Regions from separate parts of the Streptomyces sp. NPDC005266 genome, predicted to be linked through region 3. Evidence: riboswitches for the same ligand, from Rfam matches in the RefSeq annotation. Region 3 holds a riboswitch; each other region holds the start of a gene.

What was found. Region 3 has a riboswitch for cyclic di-AMP ahead of ABZU99_RS05285 (transglycosylase family protein). Riboswitches for the same ligand answer to the same signal wherever they lie in the genome.
Positions count from the first base shown of each region.
Region 1: it holds a riboswitch for cyclic di-AMP, as region 3 does, so the genes downstream of both, ABZU99_RS16330 (NlpC/P60 family protein) here and ABZU99_RS05285 (transglycosylase family protein) in region 3, are expected to answer to the same signal.
Region 2: it holds a riboswitch for cyclic di-AMP, as region 3 does, so the genes downstream of both, ABZU99_RS25640 (M23 family metallopeptidase) here and ABZU99_RS05285 (transglycosylase family protein) in region 3, are expected to answer to the same signal.
Region 4: it holds a riboswitch for cyclic di-AMP, as region 3 does, so the genes downstream of both, ABZU99_RS29035 (transglycosylase family protein) here and ABZU99_RS05285 (transglycosylase family protein) in region 3, are expected to answer to the same signal.

Region 1 is NZ_JBEXHC010000007.1:157,225-164,336, forward strand. It holds gene pcrA (DNA helicase PcrA) at 1-6, opposite strand, end outside; cyclic di-AMP (ydaO/yuaA leader) riboswitch at 592-752, shown strand; gene ABZU99_RS16330 (NlpC/P60 family protein) at 760-1,929, shown strand; gene ABZU99_RS16335 (L,D-transpeptidase) at 2,084-2,818, opposite strand; gene ABZU99_RS16340 (hypothetical protein) at 2,928-3,281, opposite strand; gene ABZU99_RS16345 (NlpC/P60 family protein) at 3,571-4,638, shown strand; gene ABZU99_RS16350 (homoserine dehydrogenase) at 4,785-5,750, shown strand; gene ABZU99_RS16355 (hypothetical protein) at 5,776-5,997, opposite strand; gene ABZU99_RS16360 (hypothetical protein) at 6,032-6,337, opposite strand; gene ABZU99_RS16365 (Uma2 family endonuclease) at 6,469-7,047, opposite strand; gene ABZU99_RS16370 (hypothetical protein) at 7,044-7,112, opposite strand, start outside.
Region 2 is NZ_JBEXHC010000017.1:52,466-59,577, forward strand. It holds gene ABZU99_RS25625 (GNAT family N-acetyltransferase) at 1-1,240, opposite strand, end outside; gene ABZU99_RS25630 (HPr family phosphocarrier protein) at 1,436-1,717, shown strand; gene ABZU99_RS25635 (GntR family transcriptional regulator) at 1,874-2,635, opposite strand; gene ABZU99_RS25640 (M23 family metallopeptidase) at 2,833-3,627, opposite strand; cyclic di-AMP (ydaO/yuaA leader) riboswitch at 3,642-3,837, opposite strand; gene ABZU99_RS25645 (pitrilysin family protein) at 4,057-5,439, opposite strand; gene ABZU99_RS25650 (pitrilysin family protein) at 5,460-6,824, opposite strand; gene ABZU99_RS25655 (DNA topoisomerase IV subunit A) at 7,089-7,112, shown strand, end outside.
Region 3 is NZ_JBEXHC010000002.1:362,903-370,014, forward strand. It holds partial or broken gene ABZU99_RS05275 (phosphoribosyltransferase family protein) at 1-302, shown strand, start outside; gene ABZU99_RS05280 (DUF1876 domain-containing protein) at 338-625, shown strand; gene ABZU99_RS05285 (transglycosylase family protein) at 736-1,965, opposite strand; cyclic di-AMP (ydaO/yuaA leader) riboswitch at 1,971-2,148, opposite strand; gene ABZU99_RS05290 (DUF4232 domain-containing protein) at 2,434-3,180, shown strand; gene ABZU99_RS05295 (hypothetical protein) at 3,230-4,369, opposite strand; gene ABZU99_RS05300 (hypothetical protein) at 4,400-4,957, opposite strand; gene ABZU99_RS05305 (YceI family protein) at 5,160-6,074, shown strand; gene ABZU99_RS05310 (glutathione peroxidase) at 6,119-6,607, shown strand; gene ABZU99_RS05315 (zinc-dependent alcohol dehydrogenase family protein) at 6,690-7,112, opposite strand, start outside.
Region 4 is NZ_JBEXHC010000022.1:39,687-46,798, reverse strand. It holds gene ABZU99_RS29060 (NAD(P)/FAD-dependent oxidoreductase) at 1-615, opposite strand, end outside; gene ABZU99_RS29055 (Ppx/GppA phosphatase family protein) at 1,011-1,973, opposite strand; gene ABZU99_RS29050 (DUF501 domain-containing protein) at 1,970-2,548, opposite strand; gene ABZU99_RS29045 (septum formation initiator family protein) at 2,613-3,095, opposite strand; gene eno (phosphopyruvate hydratase) at 3,235-4,515, opposite strand; gene ABZU99_RS29035 (transglycosylase family protein) at 4,753-5,463, opposite strand; cyclic di-AMP (ydaO/yuaA leader) riboswitch at 5,471-5,639, opposite strand; gene ABZU99_RS29030 (transglycosylase family protein) at 5,894-6,856, opposite strand; gene ABZU99_RS29025 (cytochrome P450) at 7,003-7,112, opposite strand, start outside.

The sequences.
Region 1 (7,112 bases), on a different contig from region 3:
GCTCATCGCTCACCGAGTCTAAGCGGCGCCACCGACACGTAGGCGCGGATAGGGCGACCCGGGGGTGCGTTGTCGGGTGCCACGGTGCGTCGTCGGGTGCCGGGGTGCGGTGTCGGGTGCCAGGGTGCGTCGTCGGGCGCCGGGGGTGCGGTGCCGGGTGCCAGGGTGCGTCGTCGGGCGCCGGGGGGGCGGTGTCGGGTGCCAGGGTGCGTCGTCGGGCGCCGGGGGCGGGGCCTCCGGGGCGGGGGGCCTGGACCGATATATTTAGGCGCCGGAAGCCGGAAGCGTGGGGTGGGCCGGAGATCGGCGCCACAAATACACGTAGGCGTCCAGGCCCCCCGCCCCTGCACCCCCGCCCCCTCCCGAGCGCTGGCGGCTGCCGCTTTGGTGGTCCGGTCGGGCGCCGGGGAGGGGGCGCACCCTCAGCGGCCTCTGGCCGGTGGGCGGTCCAGACGGCGGGGACGGGACCCGCACAGGGCCGTCTCGAGGGGTGTTTCGGGTAAAACGACCATCAGCCTTCACAGAAGCACCACTAGTTCGTTACCGTCCTGCGTCAGGCAGCCCGACACCCGTCGGCGACCGCGTCGGCACGGGCGGCCTCCGCCGAGTCCGGAACGTCGCGACACCGTGGCAGCCGGAGCCGGGGACCCACAACGCAAGACCGGGGTGAATCGGCCGCGTGGGCCGTAGGGCAGCCTTCCGAACCGCCCGAACCCGACAGCTAACCCGGTAGGCGGTCCACGGAAGGAGTCGCCACCCTTGGCGTCGCACCGCAAGCCGCGGACCCGAATACCGGCCTCGCTCTCCGGTCCTGGCCGCCGTACCGCTGTCGGGGTCACCACCGCCGCCCTGGCTTCCGTCACGCTCCTGTCCCAGACGGCGAACGCCGCGCCCGGCGATCACAAACCGGCCGCCACCCAGTCGATCGAGAAGGTCAAAGAGAGGGTCGACACCCTCTACCACCAGGCGGAAACCGCCACCCAGCGCTACAACGCCGCCAAGGAGCGCACCGACCAGCAGCGCGTCAAGGTGGACCGGCTGCTGGACAAGGTCGCGCAGCGGACCGAGAAGCTGAACGAGGCGCGGCGCACGCTCGGCAATTACGCCGCCGCCCAGTACCGCGACGGTGGCATGGCCACCAGCGCCGCGGCCCTGCTGTTCTCCAACGATCCGCAGGACATGTTCGACCAGTCCCACCTCATGGACCGGATGAGCGGCAAGCAGAAGCAGGCCGTCGACGACTTCGAGACGCAGCGGACGAAGGCCGCCGAGGAGCGCGGTAAGGCCACCGAGAGCCTGGCCTCGCTGACCGCGTCGCAGAAGGAGCTGAAGACCCAGAAGAAGTCCGTCCAGGACAAGCTGGCCGAGGCCCGCCGACTGCTGGCGAATCTGACGGCCAAGGAGAAGGCCCGGCTGGCGGAGATCGAGAGGAAGAAGGAGGCGGAGGACCGGCGCAAGGCGGCGGAGCTGGCCCAGAAGCAGCGCCAGGCGGCGGCCGAGCGCAAGCAGCAGCAGGAGCGCAACGACAGCTCCGGCTCCGGTTCGACGGCCCCCTCCGCACCGTCCGTCCCCTCCAACAGCTCGAAGGCGGCCCAGGCGGTCGCCTTCGCGAAGGCGCAGGTCGGCAAGCCGTACGTCTGGGGCGCGACCGGCCCCAACTCCTTCGACTGCTCAGGGCTGACCCAGGCCGCCTGGAAGACCGCCGGGGTGTCGCTGCCGCGCACGACCTGGGACCAGGTGAAGGCCGGCACGCGCGTCTCCACGTCCGACCTCCAGCCGGGCGATCTCGTCTTCTTCTATGACGACATCAGCCATGTCGGGCTCTATATAGGCAACGGGATGATGATCCACGCGCCGAAGCCCGGGGACGTGGTGAAGAAGGCCCCGATCACCGAGATGCCGATCTATGGGAGCGTACGGCCCGCCTGAGCGGATGCGGTGAAGTTCGCCGCTGGTCCCTCGCCGTTCGGCCTGGCCGAGGGCTTGGACGCCGAGAAGGATCAGCACTTGACTTCGCCGTAACGCTTAGTGCGGACCGTAGTGCGGTGCGGCTGCCCGGCGCCGGGCAGCCGCACCATCAGGCTCACGTGCCCGGCTTGCGCCCGTACACGTACACATCGTCGCCGTTCTTCAGCAGGCTCCAGTACTTCTTCGCGTCGGCCGAGCGCAAGTTGACGCAGCCATGGGAGCCGGGCGGCGACCACACGCTCCCCGCGATGGAGTGGAACGCCTGCCCGCCGTCGAAGAACTGGCTGTACGGCATGGCGACGTCATAGAGCGTCGACCAGTGGTCGATGTCCCGCCAGTAGATCTTCTTCAGCCCGGTGCGGGTCTCGTACCGGTCGCGCCCGGTCCGTACCGGCACCGGCCCGTAGACCAGCCGGGAGCCGTCCTGGACCCAGCTCAGCTGCCGGGTGAGGTCGACGCAGGCGATGCGGCCCTTGTTGGTCGGGCATTTTCTCGCCGCGTTCGGGTTGTCTCCCGCCGCCTTCTGGGTGTTGATGAGGCTCATCACGCCCCAGGTGACCGGGCCGGCGTAGCCGATGGTCGGGCTTATGCCGTGGTTGATCTGGAAATTCTGGATCGCCAGGCAGTCCGCCCGGGACTGCCGCCCGTCGACGGGGCGGCCGAGGAACTTCTCGGCCTGCTTCTGGTACGGACCGGTGCTGGTGGTGCACGACGTCGCGGCAGACGCGGCCCGCGCCGCCTGCGCCGGGTTGGCGGCGGCCAACGCGAGTGGCACCACCATCCCCATCAGCCCCAGCGCGGCCCCCGCCCGGCGCCCCCGACGGCTCTTGATCGCCCCCACTACCCCCATTGCCACTCCCTCCGAACTGCCTTGGTCTTGGTAAGACAGCTCGCGAGTGCGAAGGGTTGCGCACGGTATCAGTCCGTTATACCCGCTATTGGTCATACGAGCCGGACGATCAGGTCCACAGCACCGCGATGAAGATGTTCGCCGTCGTGAGGGCGCCCACCGCGCCGAAGAGCCCCGGCTCGACCTTCTCCTCGTCCCGCTTCACATAGACCAGGCCCAGGATCACGATCAGCAGCGCCAGCTTCACGCCGATCTTCACCGTGTTGACGGTGGTGTCCTCGGCCTGGTTGAGCCCGACCAGCGCCACCCCGGTCACCAGCATGGTCAGCGCCCCGTGCAGCATCCCCGGGACCATCCGGGCCTCGCCCGACCGCATCGCCTTCATCTGCGTGAGGAAGCCGCCGAGCAGCGCGGCGATGCCGACGATGTGCAGACCGACGAACACATGAATCAGTACGTCCATGGCTCGGAGACTAGCCCCGCGCATAGCACCGCCCCGCACTCGGGTGGGCCCCGATCATCGCTTCGGTCAGAGCCGCCCTCCGCTCACCACCACCCCGCAAACCGCCCGATCAGCCACGGCCACCACAGCGACGAAATCCGTCCACTCCCGTTCATCGCACCGCACCGGCCCCACCGGGCGCCTTAGCTTCCTCCTTCAGGTGGCAGTCCGCTTCCCGTCATCCGAGGGTCCCCGCCTCATGGGCGGACTGCCACCTGTCAGCTCCCCCCAGGAAAGGTGAACGGCCGCAGTGGCGTCGCACAGGTCGCATACGAAACACCAGCAGCCCAAGCAGCGTTCGCTCGCCGGCACCACCGCCCGCACGGCCGCACTCCTGGCCCTCACGGGCGCCGCCTCCGCCACCCTGCTGGGCGGCACCGGTTGCGCCGACCCCCGTCCCGCGCCCGCCACCCTGGCTCAGGTGAAGGCCAAGGTCGACCGGTACCAGCGAGAGGCCGAGGAGGCCACCGAGAAGTTCAACGGCGCGAAGTCGACGGCCGCCAAGGCCCGTGAGGCGTACGAGGACTTACGCGACGAGGCCGCCCGCCGCACCGCCCGCCTCAACACCGCCCGCAACGCGCTGGGCGCCTTCGCCACCGCCCAGTACCGCACCGGGACCGTCGCCCCCACCCTCCAGCTCGCCCTGTCCTCCTCCCCCGACCAGTATCTGCGGCGCGCCTCGCTCGCCGACCGCGCGGGCGACCGCCAGGCCGCCACGATCGCGAGCATCGGCCACCAGGAGAAGAAGTTACGCACGCTGCGCGGCAAGGCGGCCGACCGCCTGCACGAGCTGCGCGACTGCCAGGCGGCCGCCGCCCGCCACCGACAGGCCGTCCAGAAGAAGCTCGCCGCCGCCGATCGCCTCCTCGACCGGCTGACCCGGGAACAGCGGCAGCGCCTGGAGGCCAGGGACACCCGCCCCGCCCACCCGGCGGCCCGCGCCACCAAGCAGCACCCCGCCCCCGCCAGCACCCGCGCGGCCCGCGCCGTCTCCTTCGCCTACGCGGCCCTCGGCAAGCCCTACATCTGGGGCGCCACCGGTCCGCACGGCTATGACTGCTCCGGGCTCACCCAGGCCGCCTGGCGCGCCGCCGGCGTCTCGCTCCCCCGCACCACCTACACCCAGATCAACGCCGGCCACCGCATCTCCCGCACCGAACTGGCCCCCGGCGACCTGGTCTTCTTCTACTCCGGGATCAGCCACGTCGGCCTCTACGTCGGCAACGGCCGCATGATCCACGCCCCCCACCCCGGCGCCCCTGTCCGCCTGGCCTCCCTCACCGACATGCCCTTCGCGGGCGCGGCCCGTCCCGCCTGACGGGCAGCGCTACGGCTCCCGTCGGCGCTCAACGCGTTCGCGCAGCTCGACTGCCCGCGCATCTCCGTAGCCGTCCAGGAGCCGTAGCGCATCGCCCCCATGGCGAGGCCAGGCTATGCGGCCGAGCACAGGGCCATACTGGCCGCATGTCTTATGAAGCCCCGGTGGTGCTGTCGGGTTACGGGCCTGTCGGGCAGGCCTACGCCGAGCAACTGATCAGCGGCGACGGGCCGCTACGGCTCGCCGCCGTCCGCACCAGCGACGCCGAAGGACTGCCGCCGGAGCCTCGCCACGGCTGGGGCCCGTTGCCGCCCCTCGCCGAGACGTTGGAACGGACGGGGGCGGTGGTACTGGCACAGGCCGTGCCGTCGTCCCCGGCGGTGCGGGAACAGGCCGCCGCCGATGCCCTGTTCGCCCTGCGCCGGGGCGTCCACGTTGTCACGGCCGCCAAGAGTCATCTGCTCAGCCACTGGGGCGAACTGGGCCGGGCGGCGGCCGAGGGCCGCGGCCGGATCCGGATCTCGGGGGCCACCGGCGCCGCCCTCCCCGCCGCCGATCTCGCCCGGACCGGCCTACGGGGCCTCGGCTGCCGCACCCTCCGCGCCTGCCTGGGTGGCACCGCCACCTTCGTCCTCGACCGGCTGGCGGCGGGCGACTCGCTGGCGGACGCGGTCGCCGAGGCCCAGCGACGCGGTATCGCCGAGGCCGACCCGTCGGCCGACCTCTCCGGTGCCGACGCCGCCACGAAGGCGCGGCTGCTGGCCGCCCTGTTGTGGGGCTGGGACGCGTCCGCCGTCCGCACGACGACAGTAGGGATGGATGACAGCACGGCGGACGCGGCCCGCGCGGCCGCCGGACGGGGCCTGCGCCTGCGCTCGGTCGCGACCGCCTCGGCGGACGAACCCCTCGTCGTCCGCGTCCGGTTGGAGGAGACGGGACCGGGCGACCCGCTCTACGCCCTCAACGGCCCCGAGAAGGCCGTGGTCTACGGCTGCCCGGAGGCGGGCGACATCACGGTCAGCGGCGGCCGCTCCAGCCCGCTCGGCGCGGCCCTCGCCATGGTCAAGGACACGTTGGACGCGGCCGCGCCGAGGCAGTTCGGTTTCAGCTGACGTTGGCGGACGACAGGACCAACGGTCAAAAGGGAAAGACGCGGGTGAGCAGCACGCAGTGGCCGGCCTCGTTGATCACGTATTCCACGATGCCGCCGCCGTCCGGAATGGGTACCGTGCGCCAACCACCGCCCTGAGGGGCCGCCGAGCTGACCTTCACCCATGGGTCAGCGATAGCCACGGTGAGTGCGACGCTCTTCGAGAAAAGCTCGACCGGGAGGGCCGGATCGGCGAGCGTCTCGGCCACGGCGGCGGAGGGCTCGACGGGTCAGAGATCCTCTTCATTCACCAGGGATCGCTACACCATTGGCCCGGCGTCGCCGGACGACCTCTTCCATGGTCACCGTGGGCAAGGTCCCCGCTTCTACAGCCGCAATGGTGCGTTCCCGCTCCGGGTCGGTATCGAGCATCGCGTGGCCCCACCATGTCGCGATCACATGCTGCAGCTCCGACCCGGCCTGGGCCTGCCCCACTTCTCGATAGAACTCCATCCGCCGAGCTCCGCTCAGTGCATCGGCAATCCCGTTGATCGTCCGAGGAACCCTCGGCTCCTCGGGTTCATGCGAATGCACGGGCTGCGCGCTCATGGTGCTCTCCTCAGCGGACTCCGGGGCGATGCCGGCCGAGATTTTCTGCCTGTCCACTGTGCGCCAGAGACATGGCCGGGGCGCTGCTGTGGCCACGGAGGGCCACTTGTGGTGTCGGCTGGCCCGATGGTTCACGAGCCGTAACCCCTTAATTTCTCAGTCTCCAGAGTGACCCCGACCGGGTCGGGGATCTCGATCACCGTGCCGTAGGGCCGCGACGTCAGGCTCCTGTATCTCCCCGCCTCCGGCTCGGTGTGGACGACGACCGTGCGGTCGTCCCGGTCGACCAGGAGGTAGACCGGGATGCCCGCGGCCGCGTAGCCGTCGCACTTCGCGAACCGGACACTTCGGACCGCCTCCGGATCCCGCGGGGTGACCTCGACGGCCATCAGCATCCCTTCCGGGTCGGACCACTCTCCGTGTCCCACGATGTGCCGACGCGGCGCGAGAACCCCGTCGGGGCGAGCCCTGCCCTCCCGGTGTGCCTCTACCTTCAGCCCCCGGTAGGTGTACAGAGACAGATCAGGCCGCTGCTGCAGGCAGCTCCTTACGAGCCACGCGACGATTTCGCTCCGAGCGCCGTCCGCGCCAGGCTTCACTTCCAGCCTGCCGTTGACGAACTCCAGCCACACGGTTTCCGGCGCCGCGCGGGCCAGGTCTTCGAACTCGGCGACGAGCATCTGGGGTTGCACCGTTTGTTGCGACGTCATGCGCGGCTCCTCTCACGGGTGCGGGCGGCAGCCCGTAGGCGGGCGGCCCAGGAGTGGACGTCGGG
Region 2 (7,112 bases), on a different contig from region 3:
CGTTCCCGGAGACGTCGGCGCGGTTCCCGACCGAGACGAAGGTGGAGATCCCCGCGATTCCGGCGAGGCTCGACAGCCCCGCGCCGCCCCGGTTCAGCCCGGACAGCAGCGCGATGCCGATGGCCCCGGACTGGGTGAACAGGCCGAGCCGGCCGGGGTTCGGCAGCTGGGGCGAGAGGGAGGCGTTCAGCCGGACGCCCTCGGCGGTGTTGATGACGCCGAAGGCATTGGGCCCGATGACGCGCATGCCGTAGGTCCGCGCCTGACGGACGAGGTCGCGCTGGCGGGCGCGGCCGCCCGGCCCGCTCTCGGCGTACCCGGCGGAGAGGACGACGAGCCCCTGGACGCCGTGCTCACCGCAGTCGGCGACGACGGCGGGGACCTGCCCGGCGGGGACGGCGACGACGGCCAGGTCGACGGGTTCCTCGACCGTGTCCAGGGAGCGGTGGGCCGGGACGCCCTCGGGCTCCAGCAGCGTACGGCCCTCGGGGAAGGCGTGGTTGACGGCGTACGTACGCCCCGTGAAGCCGCCGTCGAGAAGGTTGCGCAGCACGGTGCGGCCGACGCCGCCCGGGGCGCGGCCGGCGCCGATGACGGCGACGGAGCCGGGGGCCAGCAGCCGCTGGACGGACCGGGCCTCGGCCCGCTGCTCGCGGGCGCGCATGACGGCCAGGGAGCGGTCGGTGGGTTCCAGGTCGAATTCGAGGCGGACGACCCCGTCCTCGAAGCTGCGCTGCTGGGTGTAGCCCGCGTCCGTGAACACCTTGATCATTTTGGTGTTGGCGGGCAGCACCTCGGCGGCGAAACGGCGGATGTCGCGCTCGCGGGCGACGGCGGCGACGTGTTCGAGGAGGGCGGAGGCGACGCCGCGGCCCTGATGGTCGTCCTGGACGAGAAAGGCGACCTCGGCCTCGTCGGCGGGTGCCGTGGCCGACCGGCCGTTGCCGTCGATGCGGTCGTAGCGGACGGTCGCGATGAACTCGTCCCCCACGATGGCCGCCAGGCCCACCCGGTCGACGTAGTCGTGGTGAGTGAAGCGGTGCACATCCCGGTCGGAGAGGCGGGGGTAGGGCGCGAAGAAGCGGTAGTACTTCGACTCGTCCGAGACGTGTTCGTAGAAGCTGACCAGCCGCTGCGCGTCCTCGGGGGTGATGGGCCGGATCTGGGCGGTGCCGCCGTCCCTGAGCACCACGTCGGCTTCCCAGTGGGTCGGGTAGGCGTGGTGGTCCTGGGTCCGCATGCGGCCCAGCGTACGGGCCTGGTACAGGAGGTCCGAATGGTGGACACCCTTGCGTTGGGCGCGGCTGTCGGGGGAAGGTCCGTATCGGGCCGGCCCGGGCATGCCCGGGCCCACTCGGACATGGACCGGATGCATACGGACACCGTATGATTTTGGTCTAGACAACAGCACCCGTCACACCTGAAGGGCATCACCATGGCTGAGCGCCGCGTCACCATCGGCTGGGCCGAGGGCCTGCACGCCCGCCCTGCGTCGATCTTCGTCCGGGCTGCCACCGCCGCGGGCATCCCCATCACGATCGCCAAGGCCGACGGCACCCCGGTCAACGCCGCCTCCATGCTGGCCGTGCTCGGCCTGGGCGCTCAGGGCGGTGAGGAGGTCGTCCTCACGTCCGAGGCCGAGGACGCCGAGGTCGCGCTCGACCGTCTGGCGAAGCTGGTGGCGGAGGGTCTGGAGGAGCTTCCCGAGACCGTCTGATTTCCCCGAATCCGCATTCGGGGCGACGGGGCCGCGGTGACCATTCCGGTCACCGCGGCCCCGTCGCTTTTCTCATTCCGGACGGACCCGGCGACGGAGACCGAAGCCGCGATAACGCGCCGGGAATTCCCCCCACCGTTGTATACGGGACCGCTGTTAATTCCGGCCGCTTCCCGTGTTGACGGAATGTTTCGAAGTGCTCACCGGAACCGGGCGGCGCCGGAATTCCGACAGCGCGCGCTCGGTGTGCGCCGTGGCGAGCGCCCGGGCCCGCTCCGCGTCGCCCCGCGCGACCGCGTCCACCAGCGCGCCGCGCTCCGCCCAGGACTCGATGGCCCGCGCCCGCGGATCGGGGCGCCCGGCGCCGCCCGGCGCCGGGGGCGGCACGGTCTGCCGGGCCGGATCGACCGCGTACACCCACGCGGTCTTGCGCCGCAGCTGGACCAGCAGCGCGGCCAGGCTCGGGTTGCCGGACGCCTGGGCGAGCGTCTCGTGGAACCAGTCACCCAGCGGCCGCACCTCGCTGAACTGGCCGAGCCGGGCCCGCTCCTGGCCGAGCCGGACCAGACCGCGCAACACCCTCAGATGGGCCTCGGTGCGGCGCTGGGCGGCGCGGGCGGCGCCCAGCGGCTCCAGCAGCGCGCGGATGTCCAGCAGATCGGCCGCCTCGCGCTCCGAGGGCTGCGCGACGCACGCGCCCGCGTGGCGCCGGGTCGTCACAAAGCCCTCGGACTCCAGGGTGCGCAGCGCCTCGCGGACGGGCACCCGCGAGACGCCGTAGCGCCGGGCGAGAAGTTCCTCCGTGAGTCGGCTTCCGGGCGGGTACGTTCCGGAGACGATGTCGTCGCGGATCGCCGTGCACACCGCGTGCGCCGAAATCCGCCGGCCGCCCTGGATCGCGGTCGTATCCCCGCTCACGTGACGACCCGCATTGTCGCACCTCCGCCTTAATGCCCGCGAAACGCACCTGATTGACGCTCGTTCGACGACTCTATTCCAAGCTGCCAGAATTGCCGATGGCAGAAGGCATTTCATGGATATTTTTTGGTCAGCGCGCGGCAGGCATGCCGAAGGCCCCGTCCGGGCCGGACGGGGCCTTCACGCGATGTCGACGGTCAGACGCTGACGCCGTGCGAGCGCAGATACGCCACGGGGTCCATGTCCGAGCCGTAGTCCGGGCTGGTGCGGGCCTCGAAGTGCAGATGCGGGCCGGTGACGTTGCCGGTGGCGCCCGACAGGCCGATCTGCTGCCCGGGGGTGACCTTCTGGCCGACCGAGACGCCGATCGACGAGAGGTGGCCGTACTGGGTGTACGTGCCGTCGTTCATCTTGATGACGATGTTGTTGCCGTAGCTGCCGCCCCAGCCCGCCTCGACGACCTCGCCGGAGCCGACGGCGTGCACCGAGGTGCCGGAAGCGGCGTGGAAGTCGATGCCGGTGTGGCTGCCGGAGGACCACAGCCCGCTGGACGCCTGGTAGGCGGTGGAGACGTAGGAGCCCGAGATCGGCGCCATGAAGGTGTTGAGGCGCTTGCGCTCGGCCTCGCGGGCCGCGCGCACCTTGGCCTCGCGCTCCACCTTGGCCTTCTTCGCCGCCGCCTCCGCCTTCCTGGTGGCCTCCTGGCGCGCGATGGCCTCGGCCCGCGCCTTGGCCGCGGCCTGCTGGGCCGCGGTCTCCTGGGCCTGCGCCTGGTCCTCGATGTCGTCGGCGAGCCCGTCGCCGATCACGATCGCCTGGCGCAGACCGGTGTCCTGGGGAGCGGGGCCCTCGTCGGACGCGGCGAAGGCCGGTCCGGCTATCCCGGCGACGACGCCCGAGGCGACCGTCGTGATACCCAGGAAGTTCGCTCCGGTGCGGACGGTGGCCCTGTGGGAGCGGCGGTGCCTCCCGGTGGCACTGGTGGACGCCATGGTCAGGCGTACTCCTTTCCTTCCTTCTCGCCTACCGGGTTAGCTGACGGGTTCGGAGCAGGAAGGTCTCCTACGGGCCCCTCCCCCGGCCGGGGAAGGCGTCCGATTCACCCCTGGGGATCGGGCCCCTCCTGCGACGAAGTCGGCGCAGGAAGACGGGTCCCCGGCTCCCCTGGCTCGCGCCGTACGGGGACTCGGCGATGACTGTCCGTGCCGCGGGTGCGGCGTGCAACTGGCGAACAGCCGCACTGACGCTAGACGGGCCGTGATTCGATCACCAAACAGATCCGGGTTTTTGTTGCTCTCACCACAAACCAAACACATAACCTCGCCATGAAACGGGCATGCGAAAGGGCCCTGGCGCCGCACACGACGCCAGGGCCCTTCCCCCTGGTGGCTCGTCGGACCTGTCGGCCAACTCCGCGCGGCTCAGCCGGAGATGACGCGCACCTCGCCGATGCCCAGCGCCTTGACCGGCTCCGCGATCACCGAGGCGTCCCCGACCAGCACCGTGACCAACCGGTCCGCGGGGAAGGCGCTCACCACCGCCGCGGTCGCCTCCACCGTCCCGGCCTCCGCCAGGCGGGCGTACAACTGCGCCTGGAAGTCGTCCGGAAGGTGCTGCTCGACCTGATCGGCGAGGGTGCCCGCGACGGCCGCGGCCGTCTCGTACTTCAGCGGGGCGACACCGACGAGGTTCTGCACGGCGACATCGCGCTCGGCGTCGGTCAGACCCTCCTCCTTCAGCGTGCGCAGCACCTTCCAGAGGTCGTCCAGCGCGGGTCCGGTGACCTCGGTGGCCACCGAGCCGCTGATCGCCAGCATCGCGGCGCCCGTGGACCCGCCGGTGGGCGACGGGGGCGAGGAGCGCAGCACCTGGCCGAAGGCGCGCACCCCGTAGGTGTAGCCCTTCTCCTCGCGCAGCACCCGGTCGAGCCGGGAGGTGAGGGTGCCGCCCAGGCAGTACGTGCCCAGCACCTGCGCCGGCCAGATCCGGTCGTGGCGGTCGGCGCCGATACGGCCGATGAGCAGTTGGGTCTGCACCGCGCCCGGCCGGTCGACGATCACCACACGGCCGGTGTCGTCGGCGATGATCGGGGGCATGGGGCGTGGCGCGGCCGTGCCGCCCTTCCAGGCGCCGAGGGTGTCGGCGAGCGCCTTGTCGAGGTCCACGCCGCTGAGGTCGCCGACCACGACGGCGGTCGCCGTCGAGGGCCGGAAATGCGCGTCGTAGAAGGCCCGTACGGCCGCGGCGTCGATGCGCTCGATGGTCTCCTGGGTGCCCTGGCGCGGCCGGGACATCCGGGACTCGGCCGGGAACAGCTCCTTGGCCAGGGCCATCGAGGCGCGGCGGGCCGGGTTGGCCAGCTCGTGCGGGATCTCGTCCAGCCGGTTGCGCACCAGCCGCTCGACCTCGCCCTCGGGGAAGGCGGGGGCGCGCAGCGCGTCGGCGAGCAGGCCGAGCGCCTTCCGCAGCCGGGAGGCCGGGACCTCCAGCGAGACGCGGACGCCGGGGTGGTCGGCGTGTGCGTCCACCGTGGCGCCGCAGCGCTCGAGCTCGGCGGCGAATTCCTCGGCGGTGTGCTTGTCGGTGCCCTCGGACAGGGCACGCGCCATGATCGTGGCGACGCCGTCGAGCCCGTCCGGCTCGGCGTCGAGCGGGGCGTCCAGATTGATCTCGACGGCGACGACCTGCTGGCCGGGGCGGTGGCAGCGCAGCACGGTGAGGCCGTTGGACAGCTCACCGCGCTCGGGGGCCGGGAAGGCCCACGGCTTGGGGGCACCACCCTGCGGCTGGGGGTGGAACGTCATGGTCGCGGTGACGGCGTCGCTCACTGGGCCGCCTCCCCTTCTGCGTCGGTGTCGTCGGCTTCGGCGGCGTCGTCGGCGTCCTCGGCGCCTTGCACGGGCTCGTAGACCAGGACGGCGCGGTTGTCGGGGCGCAGCCGCGCCGCGGCCACGGCCCGCACCTCCTCGGAGGTGATGTCGAGCACTCGCTCCACGGCGGTCAGGGCCAGCTGGGGGTCGCCGAACAGCACGGCGAACCGGCACAGCTCGTCGGCCCGGCCGCCGACCGTGGCCAGCCGATCCAGCCATTCGCGCTCGACCTGGGCCTGGGCGCGCTCCATCTCCTGCGGGGTCGGGCCCTCCTCGGCGAAGCGGGCCAGCTCCTCGTCGACGGCGGCCTCGATGGCGGGCACCTCGACGCCGCCGGAGGTCTTCACGTCCAGCCAGCCGAGCGAGGGCGCGCCCGCCAGCCGCAGCAGCCCGAATCCGGCGGCCACGGCGGTGCGGTCGTGGCGCACCAGGCGGTTGTGCAGCCGGGAGGACTCCCCGCCGCCGAGGACGGTCAGCGCCAGGTCGGCGGCGTCGGCCTCCCGGGTGCCGTCATGCGGCAGCCGGTAGGCGGCCATCAGGGCGCGGGCCGGGACCTCCTCCTCCAAGACCTCGCGCAGCTGCCCGCCGATCACCTCAGGCAGCGTGCCGTCACGGGGCGGCCGCTTTGCGTCGTGGGCGGGGATGGAGCCGAAGTACTTCTCGACCCAGGCGAGCGTCTGCTCGGGGTCGATGTCGCCGACGATCGACAGGACGGCGTTGTTCGGCGCGTAGTAGGTGCGGAAGAACTCCCGCGCGTCCTCCAGCGAGGCGGCGTCGAGGTCGGCCATCGAGCCGATCGGGGTGTGGTGGTACGGGTGGCCCTCGGGGTAGGCCATGGCGACGAGCTTCTCGAAGGCCGTGCCGTACGGGACGTTGTCGTACCGCTGGCGGCGCTCGTTCTTGACGACGTCCCGCTGGTTCTCCAGGCTCTCCTCGTCCAGCGCGGTCAGGAGGGACCCCATCCGGTCCGCCTCCAGCCACAGGGCGAGCTCCACCTGGTGGGCGGGCATGGTCTCGAAGTAGTTGGTGCGCTCGAAGCTGGTGGTGCCGTTGAGCGAGCCGCCGGCCCCCTGCACCAGCTCGAAGTGGCCGTTGCCCGTCACCTGCGCCGAACCCTGGAACATCAAGTGCTCGAAGAGGTGGGCCAGCCCCGTGCGCCCCTCGACTTCGTGGCGCGAGCCGACGTCGTACCAGAGGCAGACCGCGGCGACCGGGGTCAGATGGTCCTCGGAGAGCACCACGCGCAAGCCGTTGGCCAGGCGGTGCTCGGTCGCTTTCAGGCCGCCGGAACCGGCCTGTTGCGTGGCCGTGTGACCCATGGGCATGTACGTCCCTTCGATCGCGTGATGGAGCGCGTGCGAACCGCGTGCTGAGCGCTTCTGTCACTGTATGCAAGCGCAAGGACATCTGGCGAAGTTCCCGTCTCCCGGAGATCCGGCGGACCGTTTCGGCGCCGTGCGGGGACGGTTTCCGGGCCCCGGCGGCCCCCCTTGCCCCCGGCCCGTTCCACAGTTGTCGGTGGACGGGGCCACAATGGTCGGCGTCAGGATCCCGCATCGGCAGTTGAAGGAGCCGCAAGCGCGATGGCCCGCCGCAGCACGAAGACC
Region 3 (7,112 bases):
GGCGCTTCCGCCGGGGCCGGCCGCGGATCCCGATCGAGGGCCGGACGGTGGTCGTCGTGGACGACGGGATCGCGACCGGAGCTACGGCACAGGCCGCCTGCCGCGTCGCACGGGCTCAGGGTGCGGCCCGGGTCGTTCTGGCAGTCCCGGTGGCGCCCCCGGACGCGGTCGCGTCGCTGCGCCAGGACGCGGACGAGGTGGTGAGCCTGTCCACGCCCACGGACTTCTCGGCGGTGGGGGAGTGGTACGAGGACTTCTCCCAGACGTCGGACACCGAGGTCGTCGACCTGCTGTCCCGGTCGACTGGAGAGACGGGAGAGGCGCATCCTGGAAGGTGATGCAGGAGGTGATCGCGATGGAGACGATCGTGGGATGCGACATTCAGATGGAATTCCGGGAAATCGGTCCGCTGACCGAGGCGGTCGTCCGGCTGAGGATGCATGACGGCACGGAAATGCTCGCCCAGGGCCGGGCGAACCGCAACCCGGACGACCCCGCACAGCCGAGGGTCGGCGAGGAGATCGCGGCGGCGAGGGCGCTGACCAATCTGGCGCACCGGCTGATCGGCAAGGCCGGTGGCGACATCGAGGAAGTCACCCACGCCAAGGCACATCTGGCGATGTAAGGACGAGGGAGCGTATGCCGCGGTGGCCCACCGCGGCATACGCCACTGCCCGCCCGCCGCGGTGGCCCACCGCGGCATACGCTCCTGCTCGTCCGCCGCTCAGCCGCCGCTCAGATGTGGACGCCCTTCGACCGGAGATAGGCGAGCGGATTGACGTCCGAGCCGTAGTCGGGGCCGGTGCGCACCTCGAAGTGCACATGCGGACCGGTGCTGTTGCCGGTCGAGCCGGAGCTGCCTATCTGCTGGCCGCCGGCGACCGACTGGCCCACCTGGACCGACAGCGCCGACATATGGGCGTACTGGGTGTACATGCCGTCGGGGTGCCGGAGCACCACCTGATAGCCGTACGCTCCGCCCCAGCCCGCCGCGACCACCTCGGCCGGTCCCACGGCCCGCACCTGGGTGCCGACGGGGACGGGGAAGTCGGTGCCCGTGTGATGGCCGCTCGACCAGTTGCTGCCGGATACGCCGTACGGGGTGCCGACCAGAGTGCTGCCGACCGGCGTGGTGAAGGACGAGGACGAGCGGGTGGCGGTGCCCGTCTGCCGCTTGTGCGGCGTGCTCTTGTGCGCCTGCGCCTGCGCGTGCTTCGCGTCGGTGCGCTGGGTGGCGGTGGCACGGGGCGCGTTGCGGTGGCTGTCGAGGGAGAGCCGCTGACCGGGGAGAATGAGATCCGGGTCGCCGCCGATGACCCGGCGATTGGTCTCGTAGAGCCGCTCCCAGCCGCCCGCGACGTCCTGGGCGTCGGCGATCCTGGAGAGCGTGTCACCGCGGGCGACGGTGTACGACGGGGACTGCGGAACAGCCTTGGGGGTGGCCCTCGGGGCGGCTCTCGGGGTGGCCTTGGGGGCCGCCTCGGTGGTGGCCTTCGGGGTCGGGGTGGCGGATTTCTGGGCGTCCTGGCTGCCGGATGTCTGGCTGCCGGACGCCTGGCTACCGGGAGAGGTGTCCGGGGCGGGGCCGCCGCGCGTCAGGCCGGCCTTCAGCGAGCAGACCGGCCAGGCGGCGGGACCCTGGCTCGCGAGCACCTTCTCCGCGACCGCGATCTGCTGAGCCTTGGAGGCCAGGTCGGCCCGGGCGGCGTAGGCGGTGCCGCCGTACGCCTGCCAAGTGCTCTGGGTGAACTGGAGCCCGCCGTAGAAGCCGTTCCCGGTGTTGATGCTCCAGTTGTTGGTGGACTCGCACTCCGCGACCTTGTCCCAGGTGCTGACGGAGGCGGCGTTCGCCTGGCCGACGCCGATGAGCGGCAGGGCGACTCCGGCGCCGCCGGCGGTGACGGCGAGCGAGGCGCGGGAGACGCGGCGAGGCCGGGGCCGGCGGTGACGTCCGCGTGCAGCCATTGAGCTCTTCCTCTCCTGCGCCTGCGAGGTGAGCTGTCGGGTTCGGGCTGGAGTTGCCCGGCCACCCGCACACGGTGCTGTCCACCGCGGCGCGCGTCTTCACCCCAAGCCGTGCCGCGTGGATCGCGGTACGGCGCCTACCTTGGTTCCCCCGCTCCCGCCGTGACAGGTCGTCGTCACACCCCTCGGCCGACGGCGGGACTCGGCGCTCCGGCGAAGGAGACCCGTGCGCGAAAACGACGGGTGCCGAACAGTAATCACATCGATTTGGTCACGACAAGGCATCGAGACCGTTTGTGGTGAACAGTCCGAAATGGGAAAGGGGCTTACTCGTGTGATCAATGTACTGACACACATAAGGGCGCGGACGCGGGGAAGGGAGACCCGAAAGGGGAATGGACGGGGGGCATCGGGGCACTCGCCCTCGCGGCCGGTGACCCGGCAGACGGCGGACCTGGGAGGTCGCTCATGGTGCGATGGAACGGCACGACGACTTCACGATCCCGGCCGCCTCGGCCACTGGCGTTAAGCGCGCTGCTCGTCGGCGCGCTGCTCGTCGGCGCGCTGGCCACGGCCACGGCCTGCGGCAGCGATACCGGGAACGGGGCGTCTTCGCCCGGGGCCTCATCCGTGGCGGCCGACTCGTCCGCCGCGAGCGCCTCCCCCGGCCCGGCCGCATCGTCCGCGAGCACCGCCCCGCGGAGCGAACGGCCCTCGTCGCCCAGCGCGAAGCCGCCCACGGAGTCGGCGCACACATCCCCCTCGCACTCCTCCTCTTCGGCGCCCGCCGCCGCCTCCGGCGTGCGCCGCATCTGCTCCAAGGGGCAGTTGACGCTGACGGTCGGCCGGATGGACGTGGGCGCCGGCAATGTGTATCTGCCCCTGATCCTCACCAACAAGTCGTCCTCGACCTGCACCCTCACCGGATTCCCCGGCGTCTCGCTGCTCGACTCCACCGGCGCCGCGATCGGCGACCCCGCCACCCGGCGCGGCCCCACCCGCTCCACGGTCTCCCTGCCGCCGGGCGGCAGCGCCTCCACAAGCCTGCACACGCTCAATGAGGGCACGACCGACACCCCGTGCCGGCGCAGCCCCGCCCAGATCCGCGTCTATCCGCCGGATTCCTTCGGGGCGATGAAGGTACCGGTGCGGTCCTTCCGGGTGTGCGGAGGCGTCTTCGAGGTCGAGGCGGTCGGTTCCGGAACGGGCACCTGAGCCCAACCGCCACCCCCTCCGCCCGCCGCACCGGGGACGGCGCGGACGGTCACTCCGGCTCCGGCCCCAGCCCCAGCTCCGCGACGAGCCGGGCCAGTTCGGCCGCCGCCGGGTCGCCCGGCGCGAGGACCGCGACCACGTCCACCAGTTCCCTCAGCGCACGGTGCGCCTCACACGTACGCAGCAGGGCCAGCGCCTCCGCGCGGCTTGCCGACTGGCGGCTCACCGCGGTGCCCACGGTGGGCAGTTCATCGAGGAGTTGCTGCCAGCGGGCGGGGGAGGTCAGCCCCCGGACGGCCAGCAGTACGTCCGCCAGGCGGCCGAGCTCCTGGATCGTCAGCCTGCGACGGCCCGGTACGGCGGTAGCGGTCGGCGTACCGGCAGGTGAGGGACGGACCGCCGGGGCAGGGGCCGCCACCGGGATCCGGCCGACCAGCTCGAACGCGAATGCGGCCGCGTGCCGTGACGCGATGGGCTGCCAGCGCTCGTCGTGCGCCTCGCCCTTGTCCCCGAGAAGGTCCGAGATACCGCGGATCACCAGCGCGTCGAGATGCTGATTGACATACGCGCCCGCGAGAAAGCCGAACCCCTCCATGTCCACCGCGAGGGCGTCGCCCGCGCTCGCCGCCAGTCTGAGCCCGACGTCCGATCGGTGATGCGCCACCACCCGTCCGCCCGCCGCGACGGGTTTCACATGGGCGCGAGGGCGCGGCGCCTCGTCCGGGGGGCGGATGCGTCCCTGCCACTCGTCGCCCGCCGCCACCAGCCGGGCCAGCTGCACCAGTCCGTACGCCGACTGATAGGTCTTCTGCCGGGGCAGGAACCCCGACTCGGTGTCCTTGCCGGTCTCGTAGTCGTACACCGCGTCGGCGGCCACCACATCTCCCAGCACGACGTCCTTACGGCCGCCCGCCACCCCTACGAACAGCACCGCCCGGGGCGAGAAGAGCGCCGCGGCCCGCTCGACCGAGGCCGCGGCGCCCGGATTCCCCGGACCCGTCATATGGATCGCGACCCGCCGCTCGAGGGGCCCGTCGCGGAACGCGCCCACCTCGAACAGCGCCCCGCGCTCCGCCTGGACCGGGCGCGGATCCTCCAGATGCGCGCGCACCGCCCGGTACTCGACCTCCAGCGCGGTGAGGACGACCACATCCGCCCGCCGCGTCCCCCCGTTGTCATCGGCCCCCAAGCTTCCCCCTTTCGCGTCGACATGAGCACCTTATGGCCGGTGCGAATCCGCGTACAGCACGATTTGCACCGCCAGTACGGCGATCAGCGCCACCTCGGCCACGGACACCACCAGCAGCACCGCCCGTACCGGCTCCGAGGCCCAGTACACGATGAGTGCCGCGATCGGCGCCACGCAGAACAGCAGCAGATCGGCCGCGAGCTGCAGCCGCTTCCGGGAGATCCGGCGGTGGTCGTCGCGATGGGCCGTCTCCCATCCGAAGACCGCCGGCCGGCCGGGCGTGAGCAGCGTCAGCCGCGGACCCAGATCCTCGCGGATGTAGCGCCCGATGGCCGATATCTTCTCGTCGTTGACCAGATACGCCCAGCCCAGCAGGGTCGACGCCGGGGGCAGCAGCAAAAGCAGCTCCGGCTGCCCGTGGTTCTGGAAGGAGAAGGTAATGATGGCGGCCATGGAGGCGAGCGTGGCGTAGAGCAGATTGTCGCGGAACCCGATCCGCGCCCTCTGCTCCTCCTTCACCTGCTCGTACTCCACGAGGAGCAGCCTGCCCGCGACCGCCTCGCCCTCGGTGTTCTCGTCTCCGGCCACCGTTCCCCCCTCCGTACGGCAGCTCGTCACAGCTTCTCCACCGTATATGCCACCGCTGTCCCGCATGGAGACACCTTCCGGGCCCGGCCCTGCACCACGATCACTGTCCCATACACCGACCCCCGGTGATCGACGCTGACCACGGACCTCCATGATGGAGCGACCCGAAGTTACCGAGAGAAACACCAGAGAGATGACTGCAATGCCCCTCGCACTGCTCCGGCGCATGCGGACCAAGCGCCCAGACCGCCGACCGGGACTTCGCCTCCCCATGCCCGTGGGGGCCGGTGCCTTCAGCTGCGAGGTCCTGGACCCGATCGGCCAGCCCCTGGGTGGCGTCGACGTCACTGTCACCGAGACGCGTGGCGCCGGCCGCACGGCGGCCAAGGCCACCACCGACCCGCATGGGCTGTTCCTCGCCACCCTGGAGCCCGGCCAGTACACCGTGCTGCTCACCGGGAGCGGGCTGAAGCCCAACCGCCTCACCGTCGACATCGCCGCGGGCGAAGCCGCCCCGGCCCAGCGCATCCAGATGCAGCCGACGGAGCAGCTGGAGCTCCCGCCCCCCGGCACCTGGCTGTTCGACCCGCCGCACACCGCGATCCGGTTCATCGCGCGCCACGTCGGCATGGCCAATGTGCACGGACGCTTCACCCGCTTCAGGGGAGGCATTCACATCGCCGAGCGCATGGAGGACTCCCGGGTCGAGGTCCTCATCGACGCCTCCTCCATCACCACCGGCAACAACACCCGGGACAACCATCTGCGCTCGGCCGACTTCCTCGACGTCAAGAACTACCCGGACATCCACTTCGCCAGCACCCGGTTCACCTGGCGCAGCGGCCAGAAATGGACGGTCGAGGGCCCCCTCACCATGCACGGCATCAGCCGCTCGGTGTCGCTGGACACCACCTACCTCGGCGCGGTGAACGGCGGCTACGAACAGGAGCTGCGCTGCGCGGCCCTCGCCACCGCCGAGCTGCACCGCGAGGACTACACGCTCAACTGGAGGAACATGCTGGCCCGGGGCATCGCCGTCGTCGGCCCCACGGTCAAGCTCGAACTCGACCTCCAGGCCATGTACCGCAGCCAGGACATGCCGACCCCGCCCGAGTAACCCCTAGATTGTCCGTACCGGCGCTACGAGGAAAGTGATGGTCCATGAGCCTGTACGACATTCCCCTGCACACCCTCTCCGGCGAGCCGACCACCCTCGGTGCGCACCGCGACACCGCCGTTCTGGTGGTCAACGTGGCGTCCAAGTGCGGCCTCACCCCGCAGTACGAGGGGCTCGAGCGACTGCAGCAGCGCTATGCCGGGCGCGGATTCACCGTGCTGGGCGTTCCGTGCAACCAGTTCGCCGGGCAGGAGCCGGGGACGAGCGAGGAGATCCGGACGTTCTGCTCCACCACCTACGGCGTGTCCTTCCCGCTGCTGGAGAAGACCGACGTCAACGGCGGGCAGCGGCACCCCCTCTACGCCGAGCTGACGCGGACGCCGGACGCGGACGGCGAGGCCGGGGATGTGCAGTGGAACTTCGAGAAGTTCCTCATCTCGCCGAGCGGTGAGGTCGTCGGCCGGTTCCGGCCGCGCACCGAGCCGGAGGCGGCGGAGCTCGTCGCGGCGATCGAGGCGCGGCTGCCCCGGTAGCCACCGGGGACGGCGAGGGGCCCGCGGTCACGGACCGCGGGCCCCTGTCACCTCGCGTTTCACCTCGCGGACGCGCAGCCCGTCAGTGTCCGGAGCGCGGTGGGCGGTGCGGTTCTATGACCGTGACGCCGCCCTTGGCCGCCCCGGCCATCGTGGACAGCGCTTCCGGGACCTCGTCCAGTCCGATCACGTCGGTGACCAGTAGATCCGGTCGCAGCGACCCGGCCTCGACCATCTCCATCATCGGGCCGTACGCGTGCGCGGCCATCCCATGGCTGCCCAGCAGCTGGAGTTCGAGCGCGATGACCTGGTCCATCGGGATCATCGGGGTCCCGGCGGCGGGCGGCAGCAGACCCACCTGGACATGGCGGCCGTGCCGCCGCAGGCTGTTGACGGACGCGGCGCAGGTGCGCGGCGACCCCAGCGCGTCGAGTGAGACATGCGCGCCGCCGCCCGTCGCGTCCGCGACCGCCTCCGCCACCGAGCCCAGCGTGGACGCCGCGTC
Region 4 (7,112 bases), on a different contig from region 3:
CACGAAGCGCATGTCCTCGCGCTTCACGTTCGGGTAGTACTTGGCCGCGTCACGGGCCATGTCCTCGACCTCGCCGATGGTCTCCGCGCCGGCGAAGCCACCGCCGACGAAGACGAAGGTGAGCGCCTTGCGGCGGATCTCCTCGTCCGTGGTGGAGTCGGCCTTGTCGAGCTGCTCGAGGACGTGGTTGCGCAGGCCGATGGCCTCCTCTATGCCCTTCATGCCGATGCCGTTCTCGGCGAGACCGGGGATCGGGAAGGTACGGGAGACCGCGCCGAGAGCGACGACCAGGTAGTCGAAGGGCAGCTCGTACGCCTCGCCGACGAGCGGCTGGACGACGGCGACCTTGCGGTCCTGGTCGATGGTCGACACCCGTCCGGTGAGAACCTCCGCCTTGGGGAGCACACGCCGCAGCGGAACCACGACGTGGCGCGGAGAGATGCTGCCGGCCGCAGCTTCGGGGAGGAAGGGCTGGTACGTCATGTACGAGCGGGGGTCGACGACCGTGACGGTCGCCTCGCCGTACCGCATCTTCTTGAGGATGCGGCGTGCCGCGTACAGGCCTACGTACCCACCGCCTACAACGAGGATCCTGGGACGCTCCGTGGTGCTCATGTTTCGAGTATCCAGCACCTTCGGGGGGTGACCTCGTGAGCCCCTTCACAAGCATGGTTGAGGGGTCTGCTACACTCCGCCGCTCGCGTGATGGACGCCATACGGAGACAAGGGAACCAGAAGGCGGACCAGCACGTTCCGGACCCCTCTGAGCAGGGATTGTCGTTGAACGCCGGAGTAGACCACCTCACCGGCGGACAGCCCCGCGGGACTGTTGGGATACCTCACGGTCCCTTCAGCGGCCAGGCGCCGTCAACGAAACCGCCCCGGAGCCCCCCATACGGCGGCGACCAGGCATCTTTTTCATGTGAAGGATTTCACGAACTTTTCGAGAAGCGGCTCGCGAACGGCCCCCGGAGGGGGTCTCGCGGCCGCTCATACGATATCCCGGAAGCTCAGGCGATGCTCCATGCGATCCCATCGAGGATGTCGTGCTCGCTCACCACGACCTCCTCCGCACCGGTCCGTTCCATGATCGAAAGAAGCACGAGCGCCCCGGCGGCGATCACATCCACCCGCCCCGGATGCATCACCGGGATCGCCGCACGCTCGGCATGAGTGGAGCGCACCAGCCACTCGGTGATCTCGCGCACCTGATCGACCGGGATCCGGGAGTGGTGGATGGCGGCGGGGTCGTACGCCTCGAGCTCCAGCGCGATGGCGGCGACGGTGGTGACCGAACCGGCCAGCCCGACGAGCGTATGGCCGCCCTCACCGGGCCGGCAGGCACCGGTGAGCGCCACGGTCTCCTCGGCGAGGTCCAGCGCCTGCCGGACGTCCTTCTTCATGGCGGCGATCTGACCATCCGTCGGGGGATCGCTGATCGCGCCATCGGAGACCAGATGGCGCTCGGTCAGCCGTACGCAGCCGATGTCCACGCTGCGGGCGGCCCGCACACGCTCATCGCCCGCGACGAACTCCGTCGAGCCGCCGCCGATGTCCACCACCAGATACGGCCCGGCCACATGATCGTGGCCCTTCAGCTCCTTGGTGGCCCCGGTGAAGGAGAACTCCGCCTCCTGGTCCCCGCTGATCACCTCGGGCTCGACGCCCAGGATGTCGACGACGCCGCGCACGAACTCCTCGCGGTTCTCGGCGTCGCGGGAGGCGGAGGTGGCCACGAAGCGGACGCGCTCCACCCCCAGCCCCCGTATGACCTCCGCGTACTCACGGCAGGCGGCGAAGGTGCGCTCCAGCGCCTCGGGGGCGAGCCGTCCCGTACGGTCCACGCCCTGGCCCAGCCGGACGATCTTCATCCGGCGGTCGAGCTCCAGCAGCTCGCCGGATTCCGGCTCGGCGTCGGCCACCAGCAGCCGGATCGAGTTGGTGCCGCAGTCCACGGCAGCGACGCGGGTCATGCGCTCTCCTCCCCGGCGTGCGGCTCGGCATCGCCGTTCGTGGCACCGTTCTCATGGGGTTCGCACGGGCTCACGCACGGGCCCTTGCGCCACCACTCCGGCAGCATGGCGAGCGCCTCGTCCCCGAGCGGATTGACCCCGGGCCCGGCCGCGAGCGCATGGGCGACCAGGACGTGCAGGCACTTCACCCGGTCCGGCATCCCGCCCGCGCTCGGAAAGCCCTCCAGCACCTCGATGGCATCGCGGCGCGCGATGTAGTCCTCATGAGCGGCCCGGTAGGCGGCGGCGAGCTGCGGGTCGGTGGCCAGCCGGGCCGTCATCTCCCTCATCACGCCCTCGGCCTCCAGCGTGCCGATCGCGGACGCGGCGCGCGGACAGGTCAGGTAGTAGAGGGTCGGGAAGGGCGTGCCGTCCTCGAGTCGCGGCGCGGTCTCGACGACATCCGGGTTGCCGCAGGGGCAGCGGTGGGCGACAGCGCGCAGCCCGCGCGGCACCCGGCCCAGCTGCCTCTTGACGGCGGCGATGTCCGCATCGGTGGGCGCGGTGTGCTCCGTCTGCGGAGGGGGCGTATCCATGAGTGGGAAGTTCTCTTCGATCGGTTTCGGACCGGGTACGGCCGGGCGGCTCGCGGCGGACGCCTCAGCGTCGCGCGCTGTCCGCCTTCGCGGCGTCCGCCGTGTCCACGGCGTCCCAGAGGTTGGTGTACCAGGGGCGGTCGGCCGCGCTGTGGTGCGAGGAGCGCTCGGTCACGCCATGGCCGTCCACCACGCTGTAGCCGGTCTCCCCCGGCATCAGGAAGTGCAGCCGCTCGCGGGCCTGCCGCTCGGTGTAGGCGGGGTCGCGCAGCCGGGCCTTGTGCTCGCGCAGCTTCTTCACGTCGTCCCGCGCCTGCTGGGCCTCGCGCCGCTGGTCGGCGATGGCGGAGCGCTGGGAGATGTACTGCCGCGTCGGATAGGCGAGCGCGACGACCAGCGAGCAGACGACCAGGGCGAGCAGGGCCGCGCGGCCGGTGAGCCGGCCCCGGCGGCGCTTGACGCGGGCGCGGTAGACCCGGGCGGCGGCGTGCTCGCCGAGCGCCTTGAGCCTGGTCGCGGTGGAGAACCGATCCCGATCCGCCGGCACGTCGCCTCCCCGGTGATGACTTCGCGTAGCTACGCCGTCCCCGGCCACGGTACGGGACCGCGGCCGGGGACGGGTGTCGGACGTGACTGCTCCGTGAACCGAGCCGCGCGGTCGGCCGACCGCGCGGCTCGGCCGGCGGTCAGCCCTTGAAGCGCGGGAAGGCGGAGCGGCCCGCGTACACCGCCGCGTCGTCGAGGATCTCCTCGATGCGCAGCAGCTGGTTGTACTTGGCGACCCGCTCGGAGCGGGCCGGGGCGCCGGCCTTGATCTGGCCGCAGTTGGTGGCGACGGCCAGGTCGGCGATGGTGACGTCCTCGGTCTCGCCGGAGCGGTGGGACATCATGCACTTGTAGCCGTTGCGCTGGGCCAGCTCGACGGCGTCGAGGGTCTCGGTGAGCGAGCCGATCTGGTTGACCTTGACCAGCAGCGCGTTCGCCGTGTCGCTCTCGATGCCCTTGGCCAGCCGCTCCGGGTTGGTGACGAAGAGGTCGTCGCCGACCAGCTGGACCTTGTCGCCGAGCTGCTCGGTGATGGCCTTCCAGCCGTCCCAGTCCTCCTCGTTCAGCGGGTCCTCGATGGAGACCAGCGGGTAGGCCGCGACCAGCTCGCCGTAGTACGCGATCATGTCGGCGGCGGAGCGGGAGGTGCCCTCGAACTGGTAGGCGCCGTCGTTGTAGAACTCGGAGGCGGCGACGTCGAGCGCCAGGGCGATGTCCTGGCCCGGCTGGTAGCCGGCCTTCTTGACGGCCTCGAGGATCAGGTCCAGGGCCTCACGGTTGGAGCCGAGGTTCGGCGCGAAGCCGCCCTCGTCGCCGAGGCCGGTGGACAGGCCCCGCTCCTTCAGCACGCCCTTCAGGGTGTGGTAGACCTCGGCGCCCCAGCGCAGGGCCTCGGAGAAGGACTCCGCGCCGATCGGAGCGATCATGAACTCCTGGATGTCCACATTGGAGTCGGCGTGCGAGCCGCCGTTGAGGATGTTCATCATCGGGACCGGCAGCAGATGGGCGTTGGGGCCGCCGAGGTACCGGAAGAGGGGGAGGTCGGAGGCCTCGGAGGCGGCGTGCGCGACGGCGAGGGAGACGCCGAGGATGGCGTTGGCGCCGAGCGAGGACTTGTCCGGGGTGGCGTCCAGGTCGAACATCGCCTGGTCGATCAGGCGCTGCTCGGTGGCGTCATAGCCGACCAGCTCGGGGCCGATCTGCTCGATGACGGCGAGGACGGCCTTCTCCACGCCCTTGCCGGCGTAGCGGCTCTTGTCGCCGTCACGGAGTTCGAGGGCCTCGAAGGCGCCGGTGGAGGCACCGGACGGAACGGCGGCACGGCCGGTGCTGCCGTCGTCGAGGCCGACCTCGACCTCGACCGTGGGGTTGCCTCGCGAGTCGAGGATCTCGCGAGCTACGACGACGTCGATGGACGGCACGAGGTTCTCCTTCGTATGTGTCTGCGGTAGCAGCACGAGCCTAACGGGCCGGGAGGGCTGCACCCCCCGTTAGCCCGCCCCGCGAGACAGGACGTGGCACAAAAACCCGGATTGGCCGCGGATATCCAGATTTCCGGGTGACTGACAAGCCCCGGCCGGACACACCGAGGGGGCGGCGCGCCCGGCCGGGGCTGGATTCTCGGAGGCCGGGCCCGAGCGGAGGCCGGCCGAGGTGGGTCAGCTCAGGTGGAGCTGCTGGCCCGGGTAGATCAGGTCGGCCTGCTCGACGATGTCCTTGTTCAGCGTGAAGAGCTTCTTCCAGCCGCCCTTGACCCGGTGCTCCTTGGCGATCTTGGCAAGGGTGTCGCCGGACTCGACCTTGTACTCGCCGTCACCCTTCTTGACCGGGCCGCGGGTCTGCGAGCGCCCGGCGTGCTCGGGCTCGCTGCGGGTCTCGGCCTTCGGCTGGGCGGGCTGGGCCGCCGGGGCCGACTGCGAGGGCTGGGGGGAGGACTGGGTGGAGGCGTCGGACTGCGCCTGCGAGCCCGAGGAGGAGCCGGAGGAGCCCGAGGGGGCGCCACCGGAGGTCAGGCCCTTACCGCAGACCGGCCAGGCGCCCTTGCCCTGGCTGGAGAGCACCTTCTCGGCGATCTGGATCTGCTGGTCCTTGCTGGCCTTGTCCGCGGTGGGGGCGAACGCGGTACCGCCGTAGGCGGCCCAGGTGGAGCTCGAGAACTGCAGACCGCCGTAGTAGCCGTTGCCGGTGTTGATCGACCAGTTGCCGCCGGCCTCGCACTGGGCGACCTGGTCCCACTGGGACGTGGTGGCGGCGGAGGCGGAGGTGGCGCCGAGGAGCGGCGCGGCCACGGCCGCGCCGGCGATGCCGGTGAGCGCGGCGATACGGGTGACCTTGGACGGGCGGCGGTGCTTGCCGTTGGACTTGAGCATCGTTGGTTCGTTTCCTCACCGACGCCTACGAGGTGAGCTGTCGGGTTCGGGCGTGAGTTGCCCGGCCGGATACGGCACGCCGCATCCGGCTTCACCCCTAGCCGTCGAGCCCGCTTCCACAGGCTTTTCGGCACCTACCTTGGGTCCCCCGCTCCTGCCTTCGGCGCTGACGCGTCGGTACCGGTCGACCGCCGGCAGGATTCGGCGTGACGATCGACGGTGCCCGCGGTAGCGAGCGGAAAGACGTTAAACACACCTGTGGGGAAGGTTCAAACACCTTCATCTCGTCGCAGGATGGTGTTCCCGATCTCACTTGTCGCACATCCCCGCAGGTAGGACCGGGTGCGGAGGGATCGGACAGGGGGAACACGCCGGACGATGTGACGAGAGGTATATCTCACCGGTTCCAGATCGGGCAATTCCCCCCGAATTACCGCCCCTTGGCGGATAGGTCAAGGCGCTGACCAGGGAGGATGAGGTCCGGGTCGGACCCGATGACCTGCTCGTTGGTGTCGTAGAGCCCATGCCACCCATCGGCCAACTCGCCCCGTTGGGCAATCGCTGACAGATTGTCACCCGGTCGGACGGTGTAGTCGTCACCCGTAGAGCCCTGGGCACGGTCCGCGTCGCCGCGGGAGGCATGCTTCCCGGAGGGCCGGGCATCCGCCGTCGAACCGTCGCCCGCGCGCTCTCCCGCGCCTTCTTCACCCCGATGGCGGCCGCTGGGCGCGGGATCGGCGGACGAGTCCGGCGCGTCCGGGGAGGCGGAGGGGTCCGGCGAGGACGTGGAGTCGTCCAGTCCGTCGGGGGACTGGGAGGTACGGGGCGCGTCCGGCTTCTCGGCACTCGGGGACGCATCCGGCGTACGGGGCGTATCGGATGATCCGGAGTCACCGGACGCGTCGGACGGCAGCACACCGTCCAGCAGCCCCCGGCCCTCCTCCGTGTCGCCGCGCTGGGCCGAACCCGGCCGGTCCGGGGTGGCCGTGGAGCCAGGGTCCACATCGGGGGCGCCGCTGCCGTCGGAGAGCCCGGCGTTCAGCGCACAGCTCGGCCAGGCGTCCGGGCCGCGGTCACCCAGAATCGATTCGGCAACGGTTATCTGCTGGGAGCGGCTGGCCAGATCGGGGCGCGGGGCGTAGTCCGTACCACCGTGGCTCTTCCACATGTCCAGGGTGAGCTGGAGCCCGCCGTAGAAGCCGTTGCCCTCGTTGGCGCTCCACATGCCGCCGCTCTCGCACTCGGCGACGCGGTCCCATGTGGTGGCCGGGGCGGCTTGGGCGCCGCCCGCGCCGAACAGCGGTATGGCGATGCTCGCCCCAGTGACGCCTGCCGCGACGACGATGGCCGGAGCCTGACGAGGGCGGCGGTGTCTGCCGTTCCCGGAAAGCATGCGATTGGGCCTCTCGTGTGACCTTCAGTTGCGGTTGAACATAGCGAGGCCGCCCGATCATCACAACCCGATGTATCCCAGGTCACGCCCAGGTCACGCAGCTGAGCGTTCGTCACTTATGTCGCCCCACAAGGGGCTTGATCGATTCACTCGTCCGGCGAATTCCATTCCACCGGAAGCGCGCGCAGCCCGCGCATGATCAGTCCGCCGCGCCAGCGCAAATCCCGCGAATCCACCGCAAGCCGCAGATCGGGCA